4 regions of the Enterobacter sp. SA187 genome follow, and region 3 is predicted to be linked to each of the others. Evidence: predicted binding sites of a transcription regulator. Region 3 holds the regulator's gene; each other region holds the start of a gene.
The links. Region 3 encodes CRP, which controls carbon source genes, mostly activating them, when cyclic AMP is high. Its sites were predicted from a motif close to ATGTGANNNNNNTCACAT; they were not measured.
Positions count from the first base shown of each region.

Region 1: a site for CRP is predicted at 2,483-2,500, ahead of hpt (hypoxanthine phosphoribosyltransferase). Genes of this name have one in related genera too.
Region 2: a site for CRP is predicted at 3,314-3,331, ahead of epd (erythrose-4-phosphate dehydrogenase). Genes of this name have one in related genera too.
Region 4: a site for CRP is predicted at 3,496-3,513, ahead of garD (galactarate dehydratase). Genes of this name have one in related genera too.

Region 1 is NZ_CP019113.1:1,975,654-1,980,926, forward strand. It holds gene BMF08_RS09415 (glucose/quinate/shikimate family membrane-bound PQQ-dependent dehydrogenase) at 32-2,422, opposite strand; gene hpt (hypoxanthine phosphoribosyltransferase) at 2,629-3,165, shown strand; gene can (carbonate dehydratase) at 3,274-3,936, opposite strand; gene BMF08_RS09430 (ABC transporter ATP-binding protein) at 4,044-4,970, shown strand; gene BMF08_RS09435 (ABC transporter permease) at 4,967-5,273, shown strand, end outside.
Region 2 is NZ_CP019113.1:337,363-342,635, forward strand. It holds gene fbaA (class II fructose-bisphosphate aldolase) at 1-793, opposite strand, end outside; gene pgk (phosphoglycerate kinase) at 889-2,052, opposite strand; gene epd (erythrose-4-phosphate dehydrogenase) at 2,101-3,120, opposite strand; gene BMF08_RS01660 (PPC domain-containing DNA-binding protein) at 3,493-3,912, shown strand; gene BMF08_RS01665 (ECF transporter S component) at 3,939-4,517, shown strand; gene BMF08_RS01670 (energy-coupling factor transporter transmembrane component T) at 4,518-5,225, shown strand; gene BMF08_RS01675 (ABC transporter ATP-binding protein) at 5,213-5,273, shown strand, end outside.
Region 3 is NZ_CP019113.1:755,220-760,492, forward strand. It holds gene BMF08_RS03820 (hydrolase) at 1-502, shown strand, start outside; gene BMF08_RS03825 (YheU family protein) at 503-721, shown strand; gene BMF08_RS03830 (phosphoribulokinase) at 745-1,614, shown strand; gene BMF08_RS03835 (OsmC family protein) at 1,737-2,141, opposite strand; gene crp (cAMP-activated global transcriptional regulator CRP) at 2,447-3,079, shown strand; gene BMF08_RS03845 (YccS/YhfK family putative transporter) at 3,133-5,217, shown strand.
Region 4 is NZ_CP019113.1:546,011-551,283, reverse strand. It holds gene gatZ (tagatose-bisphosphate aldolase subunit GatZ) at 1-688, opposite strand, end outside; gene BMF08_RS02695 (tagatose bisphosphate family class II aldolase) at 773-1,627, opposite strand; gene garD (galactarate dehydratase) at 1,802-3,373, opposite strand; gene garL (2-dehydro-3-deoxyglucarate aldolase) at 3,802-4,572, shown strand; gene garR (2-hydroxy-3-oxopropionate reductase) at 4,598-5,273, shown strand, end outside.

The sequences.
Region 1 (5,273 bases), 1.2 Mb from region 3:
GAACGCTTAGCGAACCGGGCATTTTTTACTATTACTTCGCCTCATCCGGCAGCGCATAGGCCACAATATAGTCGCCCATTTTGGTGCCAAACGAACCGTGACCACCGGCGGAAATGACTACATACTGTTTGCCATTCACTTCATAGGTCATCGGCGTCGCCTGACCACCCGCCGGCAGACGGCCCTGCCACAGTTTCTCACCGTTGCTCATGTTGTAAGCGCGCAGGTAGTTATCGGCGGTAGCGGCGATAAACAGCACGTTACCGGCGGTGGAAATCGGACCGCCCAGCATCGGCATACCCATATTGAACGGCACCGGGATCGGCATCGGGAACGGCAGGCTGTCCTGCGGCGTACCAATACGTTTTTTCCACACTACGTCGTTGGTTTTCAGATCCAGCGCGGAGATATAACCCCAGGCAGGCTGTTTACACGGCAGACCAAACGGCGACAGGAACGGGTTCAGCGTCACGCCATACGGCACGCCGTACTGCGGCTGGATCCCGGCTTCGGTACCGCTGCCTTTCGCGTCTTTCGGCTGTTCCATCGGATTGCCCGGACCGCGCGGCATCAGTTTGGAAACAAACGGCAGCGCCATCGGGTTAGCAATCGCCACCTGACGGTTCGGATCGACGGAAATACCGCCCCACTCGAACATACCGAGGTTACCCGGGAACACCAGCGTGCCCTGCTCGGACGGCGGGGTGAAGATGCCTTCATAGCGCAGCTGATGGAACATAACGCGACAGACCAGCTGGTCAAACATGGTCGCGCCCCACATATCCGCACCGGTCAGATCTTTCTTCGGACGGAAGCTCAGCTCAGAGAACGGCTGGGTTTTGGTAACGTAATCGCCTTTCGCCGCGCCCTGCGGAACCGGTTTTTCCGGTGCCGGGACAACCGGCTCGCCATTACGACGATCCAGCACGAAGATGTTACCGGTTTTCGCCGGCGCGTAGATCACCGGTACGGTTTTACCGTTAACGGTAATATCCGCCAGCGTCGGCTGGGCCGGTAAATCCATATCCCACAGATCGTGGTGAACGGTCTGATAGCTCCAGGCCAGTTTACCGGTGGTGGCGTTCAGCGCCAGCACGGAACTGGCATAACGCTCCTGCTCCGGCGTACGGTTGCCGCCCCAGATGTCCGGGGTGCTCACGCCCATCGGCAGATAGACCAGATCCAGCTTGGCGTCATAGGCCGCCGGGGCCCAGGAGTTCGGCGAGTTAAAGGTGAAGCTATGTTCGTCAGACGGGATAGCGTTCGGATCTTTCGCGCCCGGATCGAAGGCCCACAGCAGTTTACCGGTGTTCACATCAAAACCACGGATCACGCCGGACGTTTCGCGGGTGGAGAAGTTATCGGTGACGGAACCGGCAATCACGATAGTTTTATCGGTAATGATCGGCGGCGAAGTCGGTTCGTACAGACCCGGCGTGGTATCCGGCATGTTGGTTTGCAGGTTCAGAATACCTTTGTTGGCAAAGGTTTCGCACAGCTTACCGTTATCGGCGTTGATGGCGAACAGACGGCCATCGTTCACCGGTAACATGATGCGGCGCGGACAGTCTGCGATCACTTCCGGGCTGGCATTGTCGGCGCGCGCTTCGTGGTAAGAAACACCACGGCAGGTAACGTGCTGGAACGAGGTATTAGTATTCAGCTGCGGATCAAAGTGCCACTTCTCTTTACCGGTCGCTGCGTCCAGCGCAAACAGACGCTGGTGCGCGGTGCAGAGATAAAGCATGTTGCCGACTTTAATCGGCGTCACTTCGTTGGTCAATTCACCCGGATCGTTAGGCTGTTTCAGATCGCCGGTGCGGAACACCCAGGCTTCTTTCAGATCCTTAACGTTATCGACGTTGATCTGCTTCAGCGGGGAGTAACGCTGGCCTTCCTGATTACGGCCATAGGCTGGCCAGTCGGCGTCGGCCACCTGGGAAATCGGCTCTGCCGGCGTGGCGTCGGCGCTCAGGGTGCCGTTCACTTCCTGCGGATCGTTAAAGCCTGCCCAGGTCAGCATCGCGCCGCTAACCAGCAGCGCCACAACCAGCGCCGCTACTGCGCCGCGGGAAGGCACCAGCAGACGACGCCAGACGAACGGCAGGATCAGCCAGATACCGAAGAAGACCAGAATATCGCTGCGTGGGGTTAAGGCCCAGAAGTCAAAGCCGACTTCCCATACGCCCCAAATCATCGTACCCAGTAACAGCGCGGCGTAGACCCACAGCGCTGAGCGCTTGCTGCGCCACAGCAGCCAGGTGACGGCGAGCATCACCAGCCCGGCGACAGGGTAGTACCAGGAGCCGCCAATCGCGACCAGCCAGGCGCCCCCGATAAGCAGGTATAGTCCGCAGAAAGCGGCGAACAGCGCGGTGATCGTCACGAGTGTGCGTGACGGATGCGGTTTATTTTCTGCCATAAAAGACACTCATCTCATTTTGTTAATATTTTGGAAGCAATTAATTATAGGATTTAACAAGTGTGACAGTCATCACAATTCTGGCTTTTATTATCTCGTCCCCCGGCCGGGGGCATTTACTGGTATACTGACGCGCTTATGAATTGATGCCGGACGATACGCTATCCGCATTGAGTGATTGTTTTTTAAATCATACGGTTAGAGAAATGAAACATACTGTTGAAGTGATGATCCCGGAAGCCGAGATCAAAGCGCGCATTACCGAACTGGGTCGTCAAATCACTGAGCACTATAAGGACAGCGGCAGCGAGATGGTGCTGGTGGGCCTGTTACGCGGCTCGTTTATGTTTATGGCGGATCTGTGTCGTGAAGTGCAGGTGCCTCATGAAGTCGATTTTATGACCGCCTCCAGCTACGGCAGCGGCATGTCCACCACGCGCGACGTAAAAATTCTCAAAGACCTGGATGAAGATATCCGCGGTAAAGACGTGCTGATCGTCGAAGACATTATCGACTCCGGCAACACGCTGTCGAAAGTGCGCGAGATCCTGAGCCTGCGCGAGCCAAAATCCCTGGCGATTTGTACCCTGCTGGATAAACCGTCCCGCCGTGAAGTGACGGTGCCGGTGGAATTTGTCGGTTTCTCGATCCCGGATGAGTTCGTGGTGGGTTACGGCATTGATTACGCCCAGCGCTATCGTCATCTGCCGTACATCGGCAAAGTGGTGATGCAGGACGAGTAAGCGTAAAAAAGCCCGGTGGCGCTACGCTTACCGGGCCTACATGTCAGTTCGTCGTTACGTAGGCCGGGTAAGGCGAAGCCGCCACCCGGCATAAAAACATAACGAATCTTATTTGTGATTAATGTGCTTCTGGCTAATGTTGGACAGCCCCTGGCGGTAACGCGATTCCAGCGTGTCGCGGTTGGTGGCGGTTACTTCCAGATCGCGCAGCAGACCGTCGTGAATACCGTACGCCCAGCCGTGAATGGTCACGTTCTGGCCGCGCTTCCACGCTGACTGCATGATGGTTGAGTGGCCCAGGTTATACACCTGCTCCATCACGTTCAGCTCACACAGGGTATCCAGACGACGCTCTTCCGGCATTTCGTTAAGCAGTGCGCTATGTTTAAACCAGATGTCACGGATGTGCAGCAGCCAGTTGTTGATCAGGCCCAGTTCCGGGTTTTCCACCGCCGCCTGCACACCGCCGCAGCCGTAGTGACCGCAGATGATGATGTGCTCAACTTCCAGCACATCCACCGCGTACTGGACGACCGACAGGCAGTTCAGATCGGTGTGGATCACCAGGTTGGCAACGTTTCGGTGAACAAATAACTCACCGGGTTCAAGACCGGTCAGGCGCTCAGCCGGAACGCGGCTGTCTGAACAGCCAATCCATAAAAAGCGCGGTTTCTGTGCCTGTGCTAATGTCTCAAAAAATCCCGGATCCTCTTCGACCAGCATTTTTGACCATAGTGCATTGTTACTAATGAGTGTATCTATGTCTTTCATTGAGGTTAACGACCTGTAACCAAGTAATAGCGTTGAGCTAATATAGGTCAACTCCATTTTTTTTTAAACCACACATAGAGTGTAAGAAAAAAGGTAAGAAAGCAGTCATGACCATTGCACTGGAGCTTGAGCAGCTTAAAAAAACCTACCCGGGCGGCGTTCAGGCGCTGCGGGGTATTGATTTACAAGTAGAAGCAGGGGATTTCTATGCGCTACTCGGGCCAAACGGCGCCGGTAAGTCAACCACCATCGGCATTATCAGTTCGCTGGTAAATAAATCTTCCGGACGGGTCAGCGTCTTTGGTTACGACCTTGAAAAAGATGTCGTCAACGCCAAACGCCAGCTCGGTCTGGTGCCGCAGGAGTTCAACTTTAACCCGTTTGAAACCGTGCAGCAGATTGTGGTGAACCAGGCCGGTTACTATGGCGTTGAGCGTGCCGAAGCGGTAGCGCGCAGCGAAAAATACTTAAAGCAGCTGGATTTGTGGGAAAAACGCGGCGAACGTGCGCGTATGCTCTCCGGCGGCATGAAGCGTCGTCTGATGATTGCCCGCGCCCTGATGCATGAACCTAAACTGCTAATCCTTGACGAGCCGACCGCGGGCGTTGACATCGAACTGCGTCGCTCCATGTGGGGCTTTCTGAAGGATCTGAATGACAAAGGCACCACCATCATTCTGACCACCCACTATCTGGAAGAAGCGGAGATGCTGTGCCGTAATATCGGCATTATTCAGCACGGGCAACTGGTGGAAAACACCTCCATGAAATCCCTGCTGGCGAAGCTCAAATCCGAAACCTTTATTCTCGATCTGGCGACGAAAAGCCCGTTGCCGAAGCTGGAAGGCTATCAGTATCGTCTGGTGGACACCTCGACGCTGGAGGTCGAAGTGCTGCGCGAGCAGGGCATCAATAGCGTGTTCAGCCAGCTGAGCGCGCAGGGTATTCAGGTATTAAGTATGCGTAACAAAGCGAACCGTCTTGAAGAGCTGTTTGTCACGCTGGTAAACGAAAAAACAGGAGACCAGGCATGATGCAGCTTTATTGGGTCGCGCTGAAAAGCATCTGGCATAAAGAAATTCAGCGTTTTATGCGTATCTGGATCCAGACGCTGGTGCCGCCGGTCATCACCATGACGCTCTATTTCATCATCTTCGGTAACCTGATCGGCTCGCGCATTGGCGAAATGCACGGCTTTACCTACATGCAGTTTATCGTGCCGGGTCTAATCATGATGGCGGTGATCACCAATGCTTACGCCAACGTCGCCTCGTCGTTCTTCAGCGCCAAGTTCCAGCGCAATATTGAAGAACTGCTGGTCGCGCCGGTGCCGACGC
Region 2 (5,273 bases), 420 kb from region 3:
GGAACACGAAGTTCAGAGCGTTGTGCGGCAGGTTGTGTTTCTTGCTGACGTATTCCTGAGAATCACGCAGGATGGTCGGAGTCAGTTTCACGTTACCCGGCTTGTAAACGCCGTGTACGTTACCGAAGGACGCCGCAATGGTGAAGCGCGGGCTGATAGCGTTCAGTTTGGTGTACGCGTAATCAACGTCTTCCGGCTGGGTGTACAGTGCAGAAGCGTCCATGTGGCTGTTGTCCACGCCGTCTTCTTCGCCACCGGTGCAACCCAGTTCGATTTCCAGGGTCATGCCGATTTTGGACATGCGCTCCAGGTATTTGGAACAGATTTCGATGTTCTCTTCCAGAGACTCTTCAGACAGGTCGATCATGTGGGAAGAGAACAGCGGTTTGCCGGTTGCCGCAAAGTGTTTTTCACCCGCGTCCAGCAGACCGTCGATCCACGGCAGCAGTTTCTTCGCGCAGTGGTCAGTGTGCAGGATCACCGGCACGCCGTAGTGCTCAGCCATCTGGTGTACGTGATGCGCGCCAGAGATAGCGCCCAGGATTGCCGCGCCCTGCGGAATATCAGTCTTCACGCCTTTACCAGCGATGAAGGCTGCGCCACCGTTAGAGAACTGAACGATTACCGGCGCTTTCACTTTCGCAGCGGTTTCCAGAACGGCGTTGATGGAGTCGGTACCAACGCAGTTAACTGCCGGCAGAGCGAAGTTGTTTTCTTTAGCTACCTGGAACACTTTCTGAACGTCATCACCAGTGATCACGCCAGGTTTTACGAAATCGAAAATTTTAGACATGTTACGTAGTCCTGTATCTTGGCCGTTAGAAAAAGGGAGCGCGTGCTTTAGTAAAGCGCGCTGAAAATCAGGCGGGTTTCCCCGCCTGATCAAACTTACTGCTTAGCGCGCTCTTCGAGCATAGCTACTGCAGGCAGCACTTTGCCTTCCACGAATTCGAGGAACGCACCGCCGCCAGTGGAGATGTAGGAAATTTTGTCAGCGATACCGAACATATCGATGGCTGCCAGGGTATCACCACCACCGGCGATGGAAAACGCTTCGCTGTCGGCGATAGCGTGCGCCACGATTTCGGTACCTTTACGGAAGTTCGGGAACTCGAACACACCTACCGGGCCGTTCCACAGAATAGTTTTGGCGTTTTTCAGGATTTCAGCCAGTTTCTGTGCGGAAACGTCGCCCATATCGAGGATCTGCTCTTCATCTTTGATGTCGCTGGCAGATTTCAGAGTCGCGGTCGCGGTTTCAGAGAACTCGGTCGCCACGCGAACATCCGTCGGAACCGGGATGTCACAGGTGGTCAGCAGACGTTTTGCTTCGTCAACCAGGTCTGGTTCGTACAGGGATTTACCTACGTTATTACCCTGAGCGGCGACGAAGGTGTTCGCAATACCGCCGCCAACGATCAGCTGGTCAGCGATTTTGGATAGGGAATCCAGAACGGTCAGTTTGGTGGAGACTTTAGAACCACCGACGATAGCTACCATCGGGCGAGCCGGTTCTTTCAGCGCTTTACCCAGCGCGTCCAGCTCTTCCGCCAGCAGCGGACCTGCGCACGCCACGTCCGCGAATTTCGCGATGCCGTGGGTGGAAGCCTGCGCACGGTGTGCGGTGCCGAAGGCGTCCATCACGAATACGTCGCACAGCGCGGCGTATTTTTTAGACAGGGTTTCGTCGTCTTTCTTTTCGCCTTTGTTAAAGCGAACGTTTTCCAGCACTACCAGCTCGCCTGCGGCAACTTCAACGCCGTCCAGGTAGTCTTTTACCAGGCGAACCGGGCTGGACAGTTTGTCTTTCAGGTAGTTAACTACCGGCAGCAGAGAGAATTCTTCGTTGTACTCGCCTTCGGTAGGACGGCCCAGGTGAGAAGTAACCATCACTTTCGCACCCTGTTTCAGCGCCAGCTCAATCGTCGGCAGAGAAGCACGGATACGCGCGTCGCTGGTGACTTTGCCATCTTTAACCGGTACGTTCAGATCCGCACGGATAAAAACACGTTTACCAGCCAGATCCAGATCGGTCATCTTAATTACAGACATGGTGAATCCTCTCGTTTTTTTTAAAGTTTGGCAGATGCAATGTGCATCTCACCTGAAACCAGTCGCTGCCATGGCTAACGTCGTGTCGAGCATTCGGTTAGCAAAGCCCCATTCATTATCACACCACACCAGCGTTTTGATGAGGTGCGCCCCACTGACCCGCGTCTGCGTACCATCCACAATGGCACTGTGCGGATCGTGGTTAAAATCTGCTGAGACCAACGGTAATTCCGTATAGTCAACTATACCATGAAATGCACCCTGTGCCGCTTTTTGCAGCAACAGGTTGACTTCTATGGCTTTTACCGGTTGCTTCACCGTGACGCTTAAGTCGATTGCGGTGACGTTTATCGTCGGCACACGCACGGAAATGGCTTCGAATTTATCTTCAAACTGCGGGAAGAAACGGGTGATGCCCGCCGCGAGTTTGGTATCGACCGGGATGATGGACTGGCTGGCGGCGCGCGTGCGGCGCAGATCCGCGTGCCAGGCGTCGATCACCGGCTGATCGTTCATCGCCGAATGGATTGTCGTTACCGTGCCGGAATCAATGCCGTAAGCGTCATCAAGAAGTTTGATCACCGGAATAATGCAGTTAGTGGTGCAGGAGGCGTTAGATACAATGCGGTCATCTTCACGCAAGGTATGCTGATTTACGCCAAAGACCACGGTGGCGTCGAGATCGTGGCTGCCGGGATGCGAAAACAGCACCTTTTTAGCGCCTGCCGCCAGATGCGCTTCGCCGTGCTGGCGATTGCCGTACACGCCGGTGCAGTCGAGCACCACATCCACGCCCAGCTCACGCCAGGGCAGCGCCTCAATGGTTTCCTGATGCAGCAGGCGGACGGCGTCATCGCCGATATACAGCAGTTCGCGTTCCTGACGGACATCCCATGCGAAACGCCCGTGGGTGGTGTCATATTTCAACAAATGCGCCATGCCCGCAGCATCCGCCAGTTCATTGATTGCCACCACGCTCACTTCCGCACGACGCCCGGATTCATATAAAGCACGAACCACGTTACGCCCGATGCGACCGAAGCCATTTATCGCCACGCGTACGGTCATAGATCTCCTGCAAGGCTGTCCCTGATTTGCTGTGGCTGACAGAATAATGCAGCGGCACAACAAGGGAAACCTTACCTGTCGCAAACTGCGACCTGTTAATATTTTGTCGAAAATTTAATCGACTGAAACGCTTCAGCTAGAATAAGCGAAACGCGGAATAAAAGGAATCGACGCCCGGCGATGAACGACAGTAATCTGATCTGCATCACACTTTTACCCCCTCACGTTGCGGCCATCCTTTCCCGTAACGGGCATTTCTAAAGAATAAAAGCGTCATAACGGCGGAATATTTTAATGATATACATCAGTACACAGAACCGCCGTCACTCTTAATATTCGGCCCACGTCCGAGTTTCGGAGTTTACTCATCCCATGAATCAGTCCATTGCCTCTGCGGCGCGGTTTTACGCGCTGCGCCTCGCTCCCGGTCAGGAGCTGTTAACGGAATTACGTCAGTTTATGGCCCTTCACGGGCTACAGGCCGCATGGATTGCCGGCGCTACCGGCAGCCTGACGGAGGTCGCCCTGCGCTATGCGGGCCGCGATGAAAGCACCCGGCTTACCGGCACCTACGAACTCATCTCGCTGTCCGGCACGCTGGAATTAACGGGGGAGCATCTGCACCTGAGCATTGCCGACGAACAGGGCGCGCTGCTGGGCGGTCACGTTATGTCCGGCTGCACGGTGCGCACCACCCTGGAACTGGTGATTGGCGAACTGACGGCGCTGTCGTTTTCGCGCCAGCCCTGCCCGCTCTCCGGCTATGACGAACTCGTTGTCCATTCCCGTTAACTGTCGCTTAAATCAAAGAGGTTGCTATGGCGCGTCGCCCACTCTCCAGCCAGACGCTGGTTCTGATCGTTATTTCCGTCGCCATCAATATGATCGGCGGGCAGCTTATCAGTATGCTCAGGCTGCCAATTTTTCTTGATTCTATCGGCACGCTGCTGAGCGCCGTCCTGCTGGGGCCGGTTGTCGGCATGCTGACCGGTTTACTCACTAACCTGCTGTGGGGATTGTTAACCGATCCTATTGCCGCCGCCTTTGCACCTGTGGCGATGGTGATAGGTCTGACGGCAGGCTGGCTGGCGCGGCTCGGCTGGTTCCGCACCCTGCCAAAGGTGGTGGTCAGCGGGATCCTGATCACCCTGGCGGTCACGATAGTGGCGGTGCCGATCCGCACCGCGCTGTTTGGCGGCGTCACCGGCAGCGGCGCGGATCTGGTTGTCGCCTGGGCGCGATCCATGGGGAACGATCTGATCGAATCCGTGGCGCTGACGGTGGTGGGCGCGAATCTGGTGGATAAGATCCTCACGGCGGCGATCGTCTGGATCCTGCTGCGTCAGTTGCCGCTGCGCACCACGCGCCGTTTCCCGACCATGTCGGCCGTACGCTGAATGCATCCTTTTACCTCCCTGACGCTGTGGAGTCTGGGGGCCTGGTCGGCGCTGCTGCTGCCCGCCGGGCCGCTGCTGACGGTGGTAAGCGGCGCGGCTTTCATCAGCCTGCTGCTGTTCCGCGCTACCCGTCCCCGCGCCCGCTATGTGGCCTGGCTGATGGCGTCGCTCGGCGTCGGCATGTGGCTGGTGCACGGCGGCTGGCTGGTGGCCTGGCTGAGCGGTGAGCCGCGCGATGCCAGCCACTGGGCGCAGGCGATCATCCTGTGGCAGCGCATTCTGACCATCGTCGCCACGTCGCAACTGTGGATGGCTTTCGTGCCGGTACGTCAGTTTATCCGCGCGCTTTTTGCCAGCCGGCTGCCGCCGGGCGTGGCGTATCTGTTCTCCGGGCCGCTGCTGATTGCCGAGCAGCTTAAACACCGGCTGGCGAGCATTCACGAAGCGCAGCGCGCACGAGGCGTCCCGCTGGACGGGCGCTGGTATCAGCGGCTGCGTGCCGTCCCGGCGCTGATCGTACCGCTGATCCAGGGCGCGCTTAACGATCTGCCGGTACGCGGCGCAGCGCTGGACATGCGCGCCTTTCGTCTGCACCGCACGCGCACGACTTTATGGGCGCCCCCCGACAGCCGCCGCCAGCGCGCGCTGCGTTATACCCTGCTCGCGCTGATGCTGGCAGAAACCGGAGCCTGGCTATGGTTACGCTAGAAAACCTCTGCTTTCAGCCCACGCACAGCGCCGCGCCGCCGCGTAGCC
Region 3 (5,273 bases):
GCTCAATGCTGCGGTGATCGTATCGGCTCCGCTGGTGCTGGAAGCCTGTAGCTATCATATGGATAAAGGCTTTTCGCGCTTTTATCAGCACTATTTGCTGAACCTGTTAAAGGGCAACGCGATGCGCAAGCTGAAGGCGTATCCGGATTCACTGCCGGTTGATCTTACCCGCCTGCGTCGTATGCGCCGCATCCGGGATTTTGACGATCTGATCACCGCCCGTATCCACGGCTTTACCGACGCCATCGACTATTATCGTCAGTGCAGCGCCATGCCGGTGTTGCCGAAGATTCGCAAGCCGACGCTTATCATTCATGCCAAAGACGATCCGTTTATGGATCATAATGTTATTCCGGCGGCGGGTTATTTACCGCCCAACGTGGAGTATCAGTTGACGGAACACGGCGGGCACGTGGGCTTTGTGGGCGGGACGCTGCGCCGCCCGGAAATGTGGCTGGAAAAGCGCATTCCCGACTGGCTGACAACATATCTGGAGGCGTAAATGATTATCCCCTGGCAGGATCTGGCAACAGAGACGCTCGACAGCCTGATCGAGAGCTTTGTCTTGCGTGAAGGCACCGATTATGGTGAACATGAGCGTTCACTTGAACAAAAGGTCGCCGACGTTAAGCGCCAGCTGCAAACCGGAGAAGCGGTGCTGGTGTGGTCTGAACTGCATGAAACGGTGAACATCATGCCGAAGAAGCAGTTTCGCGAATAAAACCAGTTTTAGGGAGCGTTGCTATGTCTGCCAAACATCCGGTGATTGCCGTAACGGGTTCCAGCGGAGCCGGAACCACCACCACCAGCCTCGCGTTTCGTAAGATTTTCGCGCAACTGGATCTGCGCGCCGCAGAAGTGGAAGGCGACAGCTTTCACCGTTACACGCGCCCGGAAATGGACATGGCGATCCGTAAAGCGCGCGATGCCGGACGGCATATCAGCTATTTCGGCCCGGAAGCAAATGACTTCGGGCTGCTGGAGCAGACGTTTATCGAGTACGGGCTGACCGGCACCGGCCAGTCACGTAAATATCTCCATACCTACGATGAGGCAGTGCCGTGGAATCAGGTGCCGGGCACCTTCACACCGTGGCAACCGTTGCCTGAACCTACCGACGTGCTGTTTTATGAAGGGCTGCACGGCGGCGTGGTGACGCCACAGCAGGACGTGTCGCGCCATGTGGATCTGCTGGTCGGCGTGGTGCCGATCATTAACCTGGAGTGGATCCAGAAGCTGGTGCGCGATACCAGCGAGCGCGGGCATTCACGGGAAACGGTGATGGATTCGGTGGTGCGGTCGATGGAAGACTACATCAACTTTATTACGCCGCAGTTTTCCCGCACGCACATTAACTTCCAGCGCGTGCCGACCGTGGATACTTCCAACCCCTTCGCCGCGAAAGCGATCCCGTCGCTGGACGAAAGCTTTGTGGTGATCCATTTCCGTAATCTGGAAGGCATCGATTTTCCCTGGCTGCTGGCGATGTTGCAGGGCTCATTCATTTCCCACATCAATACATTAGTGGTGCCGGGCGGAAAAATGGGGCTGGCGATGGAGCTGATCATGCTGCCGCTGGTGCAGCGGCTGATGGAAGGCAAGAAAATCGAGTGATTTTTTGTGCCGGATGGCGGCGTGAACGCCTTATCCGGCCTACAGATTAAGCTTTTGTAGGCCGGATAAGCGTAGCGCCATCCGGCAGGGTTAGCGCAGCGCCACCTGACGTGCACCAAAAATCACCCCTCAATCACCTCAAACGAATGGGTGATAGTGGCGGCTTTTTCCAGCATCAGCGCCACCGAACAATACTTCTCTGCCGACAGATCCACCGCGCGGGCTACCGCCGCTTCTTTCAGCGCTTTGCCGGTGACGATAAAGTGCAGATTGATGTGCGTGAACAGACGCGGCGCCTCTTCACGGCGCTCGGAGGTCAGTTTGACTTCGCAATCCGTCACATCGTGACGCCCTTTTTGCAGAATGGATACCACGTCAATGGCGCTGCATCCCCCGGCGGCCATCAACACCATCTCCATCGGGCTTGGCGCTTTATCGCCTGAGTTGCCGTCCATCAGGATCTGGTGGCCTGAAGCAGACTCGCCCAGGAACGTTAAACCTTCTACCCATTTGACTCTTGCTTGCATTTTATTCGCTCCGGCGCGGTAAATTTCCCTTCAGATTACGCGCACATAACAATTCTCGCAACGGAAGGCGACCTGCATCATGCTGAAGCGAGACACCAGGAGACACACAGCAAAAGCTATGCTAAAACATTCTGGCTGCTACAGTGATACATTGACGTTGCACATGTATGCAGACGACATCAAACATTAAAGGCTGGATTTTCGAACGGCCACTTCCCGGGAACAGGGAAGCATATGATTGCAACCCCAGAGGCAGAGTGTTCATCCTGGCTCTGGAGCCAGCTTATAACAGAGGATAACCGCGCATGGTGCTTGGCAAACCGCAAACAGACCCGACTCTCGAATGGTTCTTGTCTCATTGCCATATTCATAAGTACCCGTCGAAGAGCACGCTGATTCACCAGGGTGAAAAAGCGGAAACGTTGTATTACATCGTTAAAGGCTCAGTGGCAGTGCTCATCAAGGATGAAGAAGGTAAAGAGATGATCCTCTCTTACCTCAACCAGGGAGATTTTATCGGTGAACTGGGCCTGTTTGAAGAAGGTCAGGAGCGCAGTGCCTGGGTACGTGCTAAAACCGCTTGTGAAGTGGCAGAAATCTCGTACAAAAAATTCCGTCAGCTTATCCAGGTGAACCCGGATATTCTGATGCGCCTGTCTTCCCAGATGGCGCGCCGCCTGCAGGTGACGTCCGAGAAAGTGGGTAACCTCGCCTTCCTCGACGTGACTGGCCGCATCGCGCAGACGCTGCTGAACCTGGCCAAACAGCCGGACGCCATGACCCACCCGGACGGTATGCAAATTAAAATTACCCGTCAGGAGATCGGTCAGATCGTTGGCTGCTCCCGTGAAACCGTCGGTCGCATTCTGAAGATGCTGGAAGATCAAAACCTGATCTCTGCGCACGGTAAAACCATCGTGGTTTACGGAACCCGCTAAGCCCCTCAAACGGCGTATTGCATCTGCGAGACGCCGTTTTTGTTTGCATTCTCATGTGGCGCAGGCTGATCTATCACCCGGAAATTAACTACGCCCTGCGACAAACGCTGGTGTTGTGTCTCCCTGTGGCCATCGGCCTCGCCTTCGGGCACCTGCAACAGGGGCTGCTGTTCTCTCTCGTTCCTGCCTGCTGCAACATTGCCGGGCTCGATACCCCCCATAAACGCTTTTTCAAACGCCTGATCGTGGGCGGCTCGCTGTTTGCGGGCTGTAGCCTGGCGGTGCAGCTATTGCTGGCGGAGAACATCGCCCTGCCGCTGATCCTCGGCGGGCTGGCGCTGCTGCTTGGCGTCACGGCAGAGATCAGCGCCCTGCACGCGCGCCTGCTGCCGGCGTCGCTTATCGCCGCCATCTTTACCTTAAGCCTTGCCGGAAATATGCCGGTATGGGAGCCGCTGCTGATTTATGCCTCCGGCACGCTGTGGTACGGGCTGTTTAACTGGCTGTGGTTCTGGATGTGGCGCGAACAGCCGCTGCGCGAATCCTTAAGCCTGCTCTACCGCCAGCTGGCGGAGTACTGCGAAGCTAAATACAGTCTGCTGACCCAGCATGCGGATCCGGAAAAAGCCCTGCCGCCGCTGCTGGCGCGTCAGCAGAAAGCCGTGGATCTGATCAGCCAGTGTTACCAGCAAATGCACATGCTCGCCGCTAATCAGCATAACGATTACAAGCGCCTGCTGCGGGCGTTTCAGGTGGCGCTGGACCTGCAGGAGCATATTTCCGTCAGCCTGCATCAGCCCCAGGAAGTGCAAAAACTGGTGGAGCAGAGTCACGCCGAAGCGGTGATCCGCTGGAACGCGCAGGTGGTCGCCGCCCGGCTGCGGGTGCTGGCGGACGACATTCTCTATCACCGTTTTCCTGTGCGCTTTAATATGGATAAGCAGGTCGGCGCGCTGGAAAAAATCGCCCGTCAGCATCCGGATAACCCGGTCGGCCAGTTCTGCGCCTGGCACTTCAGCCGTATCGCCAGAGTACTGCGCACCCAGCGCCCGCTGTATGTGCGCGATCTGATGGAGGATAAACAGCGCCGCCAGCCGCTGATCCCGGCGCTCAAAAGCTATCTGTCGTTTAAATCCCCGGCGCTGCGCAATGCGGCGCGCATTGCCGTGATGCTCGCCATCGCCAGCCTGATGGGGATCGCGCTGCATCTGCCCAAGCCCTACTGGATCCTGATGACGGTACTGCTGGTGACGCAAAACGGCTACGGCGCAACGCGGGTGCGTATTCAGCACCGGGCGGCGGGGACTATGGCGGGGCTGATTATTGCCGGTATCACGCTGCACTTTCACGTGCCGGAAGGCTATACGCTGCTCGGTATGCTGGTGGTGACGCTGATTAGCTATCTGATCATCCGCAAGAATTATGGCTGGGCGACGGTGGGCTTCACCATCACCGCGGTGTATTCGTTACAGCTGCTGACGCTGAGCGGCGACCAGTTTATCGTCGCCAGGCTTATCGATACGCTGATTGGCTGTCTGATCGCCTTTGGCGGCATGGTCTGGCTGTGGCCGCAGTGGCAGAGCGGGCTGTTGCGGCAGAACGCCCACGACGCGCTGGAGGCGGACCAGGAGGCCATCCGCCTGATCCTCAGCGACGATCCGCAGCCCACGCCGCTGGCGTACCAGCGCATGCGCGTCAATCAGGCACACAATACGCTGTTTAACTCGCTCAATCAGGCAATGCAGGAGCCGGGCTTTAACACTCATTACCTGGAAGATATGAAACTCTGGGTGACGCACAGCCAGTTTATCGTCGAGCACATTAACGCGATGACCACCCTGGCGCGCGAGCACACCATGCTGACGCCGGATCTGGCGCAACGTTATCTGGAATCCTGTGAAATTGCGCTTCAGCGTTGCCAGCAGCGCCTGGAATATGACGGGCCGGCAGGGTCGGGGGATGCCAATATTCTGGAAGCGCCGGAGACCTTAACCCAGGGCCCGATGAGCACGCTGGAACAGCATCTGCAACGTGTTATCGGGCATCTGAACACCATGCACACCATTTCGTCGGTGGCATGGCGTCAGCGCCCGCATCACGGCATCTGGCTGATGCGGACAGGAAAGCGGAAGCATTAGAAATTTGCCGGGTGGCGCTTTCGCTTACCCGGCCTACGAGCCTAAGTCTGCAAGCA
Region 4 (5,273 bases), 210 kb from region 3:
TATGGTCGAATTCGACGCCCGGCTGCACCACCAGGGCGATGACGCGCTGCATGGCGTCCTCCAGGCCTGCGGCGCGGAAGGCCGCCTGATGGGTTTCCAGGGTGGCGGCGGCATCCCTTGCGCGGGTGACGTGGACGCTGCCAATGCTGCTGGCTTCGCCGCCGGGCACCGGTACTTCCGTGCCAATCACGTAGGTGAGCTGGCGTTTTTGTTCCGGTGTGGCCGTGGCTTCGGCGGCAGCGCACAGACGGGCGGCGCGGCTGGCGACGACGGCGGGATCGAGCGCAACAGGATCGTCTGCGCAGGACATGGAAGCATCAAGATGGATCTTGCTGAAGCCTGCCGCGACGTAGGCCCGGATAAGCTCGACGGATTTCTCCATCGCGTCAGCCGCGTTTTCGTTCTGCCAGCAGTTGGGGCCAAGGTGGTCGCCGCCCAGAATAATGCGCTCGCGGGGAAAGCCCACTCCGGCGGCGATGTTAAACACAAAGTCGCGAAAATCCGCGGGCGTCATTCCGGTATAGCCGCCATATTGATTGACCTGATTTGAGGTGGCCTCAATCGGTACCTTTTCCTGCGTATACAAATCAAAGCGCAGTGCCGCTTCGATCACCAGCGGGTGGGCGGAGCAGACCGAGCAAATGCCCAGTCGTTCGCCCGCTTTATGGCGCGAGATAATTTCTTTCATTTTGTAGGGTCCGTTTGGTTTTGTTTAGTTTCGTTATCTTCTGTGGCTGAGGCAAAAGTAATGTTCCGTTTCTGAAGCCTGCTCTCAAAGTTTGCCTTCGCAGCCGCACACGCCTATCACTTTGCGCACCACCTCTTTCATGGCGGCTTTCGCAGGTTGCAGATAGTGGCGGGGATCGCTGGCCTGCGGATGGGCCTGCAGGTAGTCTTTCAGGGCGGCGGAAAACGCCATTTTTAACTCAGTCGCCACGTTGACTTTGCAGACGCCAAGCGCGATGGCGCGGCGAATGTCGGCATCAGGCAAACCGGATGCGCCATGCAGCACCAGCGGCACATCCACGCACTGGCGGATGGCGGCAAGACGGTCAAAATCGAGTTCCGGCTCATGGTCATACAGGCCATGCGCGGTGCCGATGGCCACCGCAAGGGAGTCCACGCCGGTGAGTTCAACAAAGGTTTTTGCCTGCTCCGGGCTGGTGAAACGCGCATCCCGGCTGTCGACATGCAGATCGTCTTCCTGGCCGCCAAGCCGCCCCAGCTCCGCTTCCACGCTGGCGTCATAGCGATGGCAGAACTGCGTAACGCGCTGCGTCAGCGCCACGTTTTCACTAAAGGGCAGATGAGAGCCGTCGATCATCACCGAGCGAATGCCAGCCACGACTCTGGCTTCAATATCGGCAAGGGTTTCATGGTGATCGAGATGCATGGCGAGAGGATGATCAAGCGCGCGTGCCAGATCCGCGGCAATGGCGATCAGGTTGCCGGTGCCCGCATAGCTGAAGGTGCCCGGCGTACCGGCGACAATCAGCGGCGCGCGCAGTTCAGCGGCGGTTTCTGCCACCACCTGTAAAGTCTCAAGGTTATGGATATTGAAGGCCGGCACGGCATAGCCTTCCTGCTGCGCTTTGGTGAGCATGGTTCTGGTCGAGATAAGATACATACTTTCTCCGTTACCTTTCGAATGATTTCATTCGAAATAAAATAAAGGTATTTGAAAGTAATTTTTGTGATCCTGATCGAAGGGATGGATTTTCGAAACAAAGAAGTGAGGACAAAAAAAACCTCATCTCCGGATGAAGATGAGGTCGGGTACTACGCCGTTATGGCTATAGCATCAGGTGACCGGAGCGGGGTTGAACACCGCCAGCTGGTTATGCAGGCCCCACTGATCGGAGAAGGTTTTCTTACGCCCGCTGGCGACATCCAGAATAAAGTGGAACAGCCGCCAGCCTACTTCCTCGATGGTTTCTTCCCCGGTGGCGATAGTGCCCGCGTTGATGTCCATTAAGTCATACCAGCGAGTCGCCAGCTCGGTGCGGGTCGCCATTTTGATCACCGGTACGGCCATCAGACCGTAAGGCGTACCGCGCCCGGTGGTGAACACCTGCACGGTAATGCCGGAGGCGACCTGCTGGGTGCCGCAGACAAAATCGCTGGCGGGGGTGGCCGCGTAAATCAGGCCGCGTTTCGTCGGGCGCTGGCCAGGCGACAGCACTTCTGAAATGGCGCTCTGGCCGGATTTGGCGATAGAGCCGAGGGCCTTTTCCACCACGTTCGCCAGCCCGCCTTTTTTGTTGCCGGGGGACGGGTTGGCGCTGCGGTCAGTTTTGCCCATATCCAGATAGTTATCATACCAGGCCATCTCTTCGAGCAGGCGTTTACCCACTTCTTCATTGATGGCGCGCGGGGTGAGCAGATGGATGGCGTCGCGCACTTCGGTGACTTCAGAAAACATCACGGTCGCGCCGCAGCGCACCAGCAGATCCGAGGCGTAGCCCACCGCCGGATTCGCCGTGACGCCGGAAAAGGCATCGCTGCCGCCGCACTGGGTGCCGACCACCAGATCGGAAGCCGGGCAGGTTTCGCGCTGGCGCAGGTTAAGTTTTGCGAGATGGCGTTCCGCCACGGCGAGAATGTCATCCACCATGGATTTAAAGCCGACATGCTGCTCATCCTGCAAACGCACGATGCTGGCCCCGTCAGCCGGAATAGCCAGCACATCGCTGGTGCCTTCCAGCAGGCGTTCCGGTTGCAGTTTTTCACAGCCGAGGCCGACCACCATGACTTCGCCGCCAAAGTTCGGGTTGAGGGAAATATTGTGGATGGTGCGGATAGGCACCACCGCTGCCGGGGCGTTGATCGCCACGCCGCAGCCGTAAAGGTGATTCAGGCCGACCACGCCATCGACGTTCGGGTATTTCGGCAGTAAATCGCGTTCAATGATTTTCACCACGTAATCCACCACGCCCGCCACGCAGTGCACGCTGGTGGTGATGCCGAGCAGGTTTTTGGTGCCGACGCTGCCGTCCGCGTTGCGATAGCCTTCGAAGGTGTAACCTTCCAGCGGCGGCAAAGGTTCAGGTACGCGGGTCGCCAGTGGCAGGGTATTGAGCGGCGGGGCTTCCGGCAGTTCAACGGTCGATTCGTCAATCCAGCTGCCACGCGCGACATCACGCACCGCATAACCGATAACCTCGCCGTAACGGATGATTTCGCCATGAGCCGGAATATCGGTCAGCGCCACTTTATGCCCCTGCGGAATGTGCTCTGTGAGTTCAAGCCCGTCAGGGAAGCGGGTGCCGGCTTTCAGGCCATTGTCATTGACAATAATTGCGACGTTATCAGTGTCATGAACCTTAATATAAAAGGCTGCCGGCGAATATTGTCGGATTTCGATATCGGCCATTGTCCAGTATTCTCCAGTCAATTTATGGGGCAAAAATGAGTAATTTAAGCGTCGCTTTCTGGTTATTAATATTTAAAGGGAGCGGTAACGGAATAAAGCATGGCAGGTGTCACAGTTGAATAATGTGATCGCCATCACTCATCGTTACCCTCGCAAGCCCCACCGCGCAGACAAGATAAAATATGTGCATCAGCGCCCAGCACCTTGTGCAGATGCTCAATAACTTTGTTCTTTATGATGAGTAAATTGAGCATTGCAACAATGCGCAACCGGCGTACGTTATTTATACTTATTCTCGTTTTCTTTGTATTCTGGTGTTTTAAATAATGCCATCAGGAATTGCATTTAATCAGAAAATAATTAAGAGCGGGATTTTGCTGGCGACAGAAACGCATAATTTAAGTATCGGTTAATTCAAGGTATATACAATGAATAACACTGTTTTCCCGAACACATTTAAAGCTGCGCTGGCGGCGAATCAGGTGCAGATTGGCTGCTGGTCGGCGCTGGCAAACCCGTTTACCACAGAAGTGCTGGGCCTTGCCGGTTTTGACTGGATCCTGCTGGACGGTGAACACGCCCCTAACGACGTACTTTCTTTCGTGCCGCAGCTGATGGCGCTCAAAAGCAGCAGCAGCGCCTCTGTGGTTCGCGTACCGACCAACGATCCGGTGGTGATCAAGCGCCTGCTGGACATCGGATTTTATAACTTCCTGATCCCGTTCGTGGAAACCGAAGCCGAAGCCGCGCTGGCGGTAGCCGCCACCCGTTATCCGCCGGAAGGCATTCGCGGCGTATCGGTATCCCATCGCGCCAATATGTTCGGCACCGTACCGGATTACTTCGCGCAGTCGAACAAAAACATCTCAATCATGGTGCAGATCGAAAGCCAGGCCGGCGTGGATAACCTTGACGGCATTCTCACCACTGACGGCGTGGACGCGGTATTCGTTGGACCAAGCGACCTGGCGGCAAGTCTGGGCTATCTCGGCAACGCCGCGCACCCGGACGTGCAGCGTGTCATTCAACACATTTTTGCCCGCGCCAAAGCGCACGGCAAACCGGCAGGCATTCTGGCCCCGGTAGAGGTTGATGCCCGTCGTTATCTGGAATGGGGCGCGACCGTAGTTGCCGTCGGCAGCGATTTAGGCGTATTCCGCGCCGCCACGCAAAAATTAGCCGACGCCTTTAAAAAATAACCACGACGACAAGAGAGACATAATTATGACGATGAAAGTGGGTTTCATTGGCCTGGGTATCATGGGTAAACCGATGAGCAAGAACCTCATGAAAGCCGGTTACTCAGTGGTGGTGGTAGATCGCAATCATGATGCCGTGTCGGAAATGGTTGCCGCCGGTGCCGAAACCGCCGCAACGGCAAAAGAAGTGGCCGAACAGTGTGAGGTGATCATCACCATGCTGCCGAACTCCCCGCACGTAAAAGAAGTGGCGCTGGGGGACGGCGGCATTATCGAAGGCGCGAAACCGGGCACCGTGCTGATCGACATGAGTTCTATCGCACCGCTGGCGAGCCGCGAAATCAGCGAAGCCCTGAAAGCCAAAGGTATTGATATGCTCGATGCGCCGGTCAGCGGCGGCGAGCCGAAAGCTATCGACGGTACGCTGTCGGTGATGGTGGGCGGCGATAAAGCTATTTTTGATAAGTATTACGACCTGATGAAAACCATGGCGGGATCCGTGGTGCATACCGGCGATATTGGCGCAGGCAACGTTACCAAACTGGCCAACCAGGTGATAGTGGCGCTGAACATCGCGGCCATGTCGGAAGCCCTGACGCTGGCGACCAAAGCGGGCGTTAACCCGGATCTGGTCTTCCAGGCGATCCGCGGCGGTCTGGCGGGCAGCACCGTACTGGAGGCGAAAGCGCCGATGGTGATGG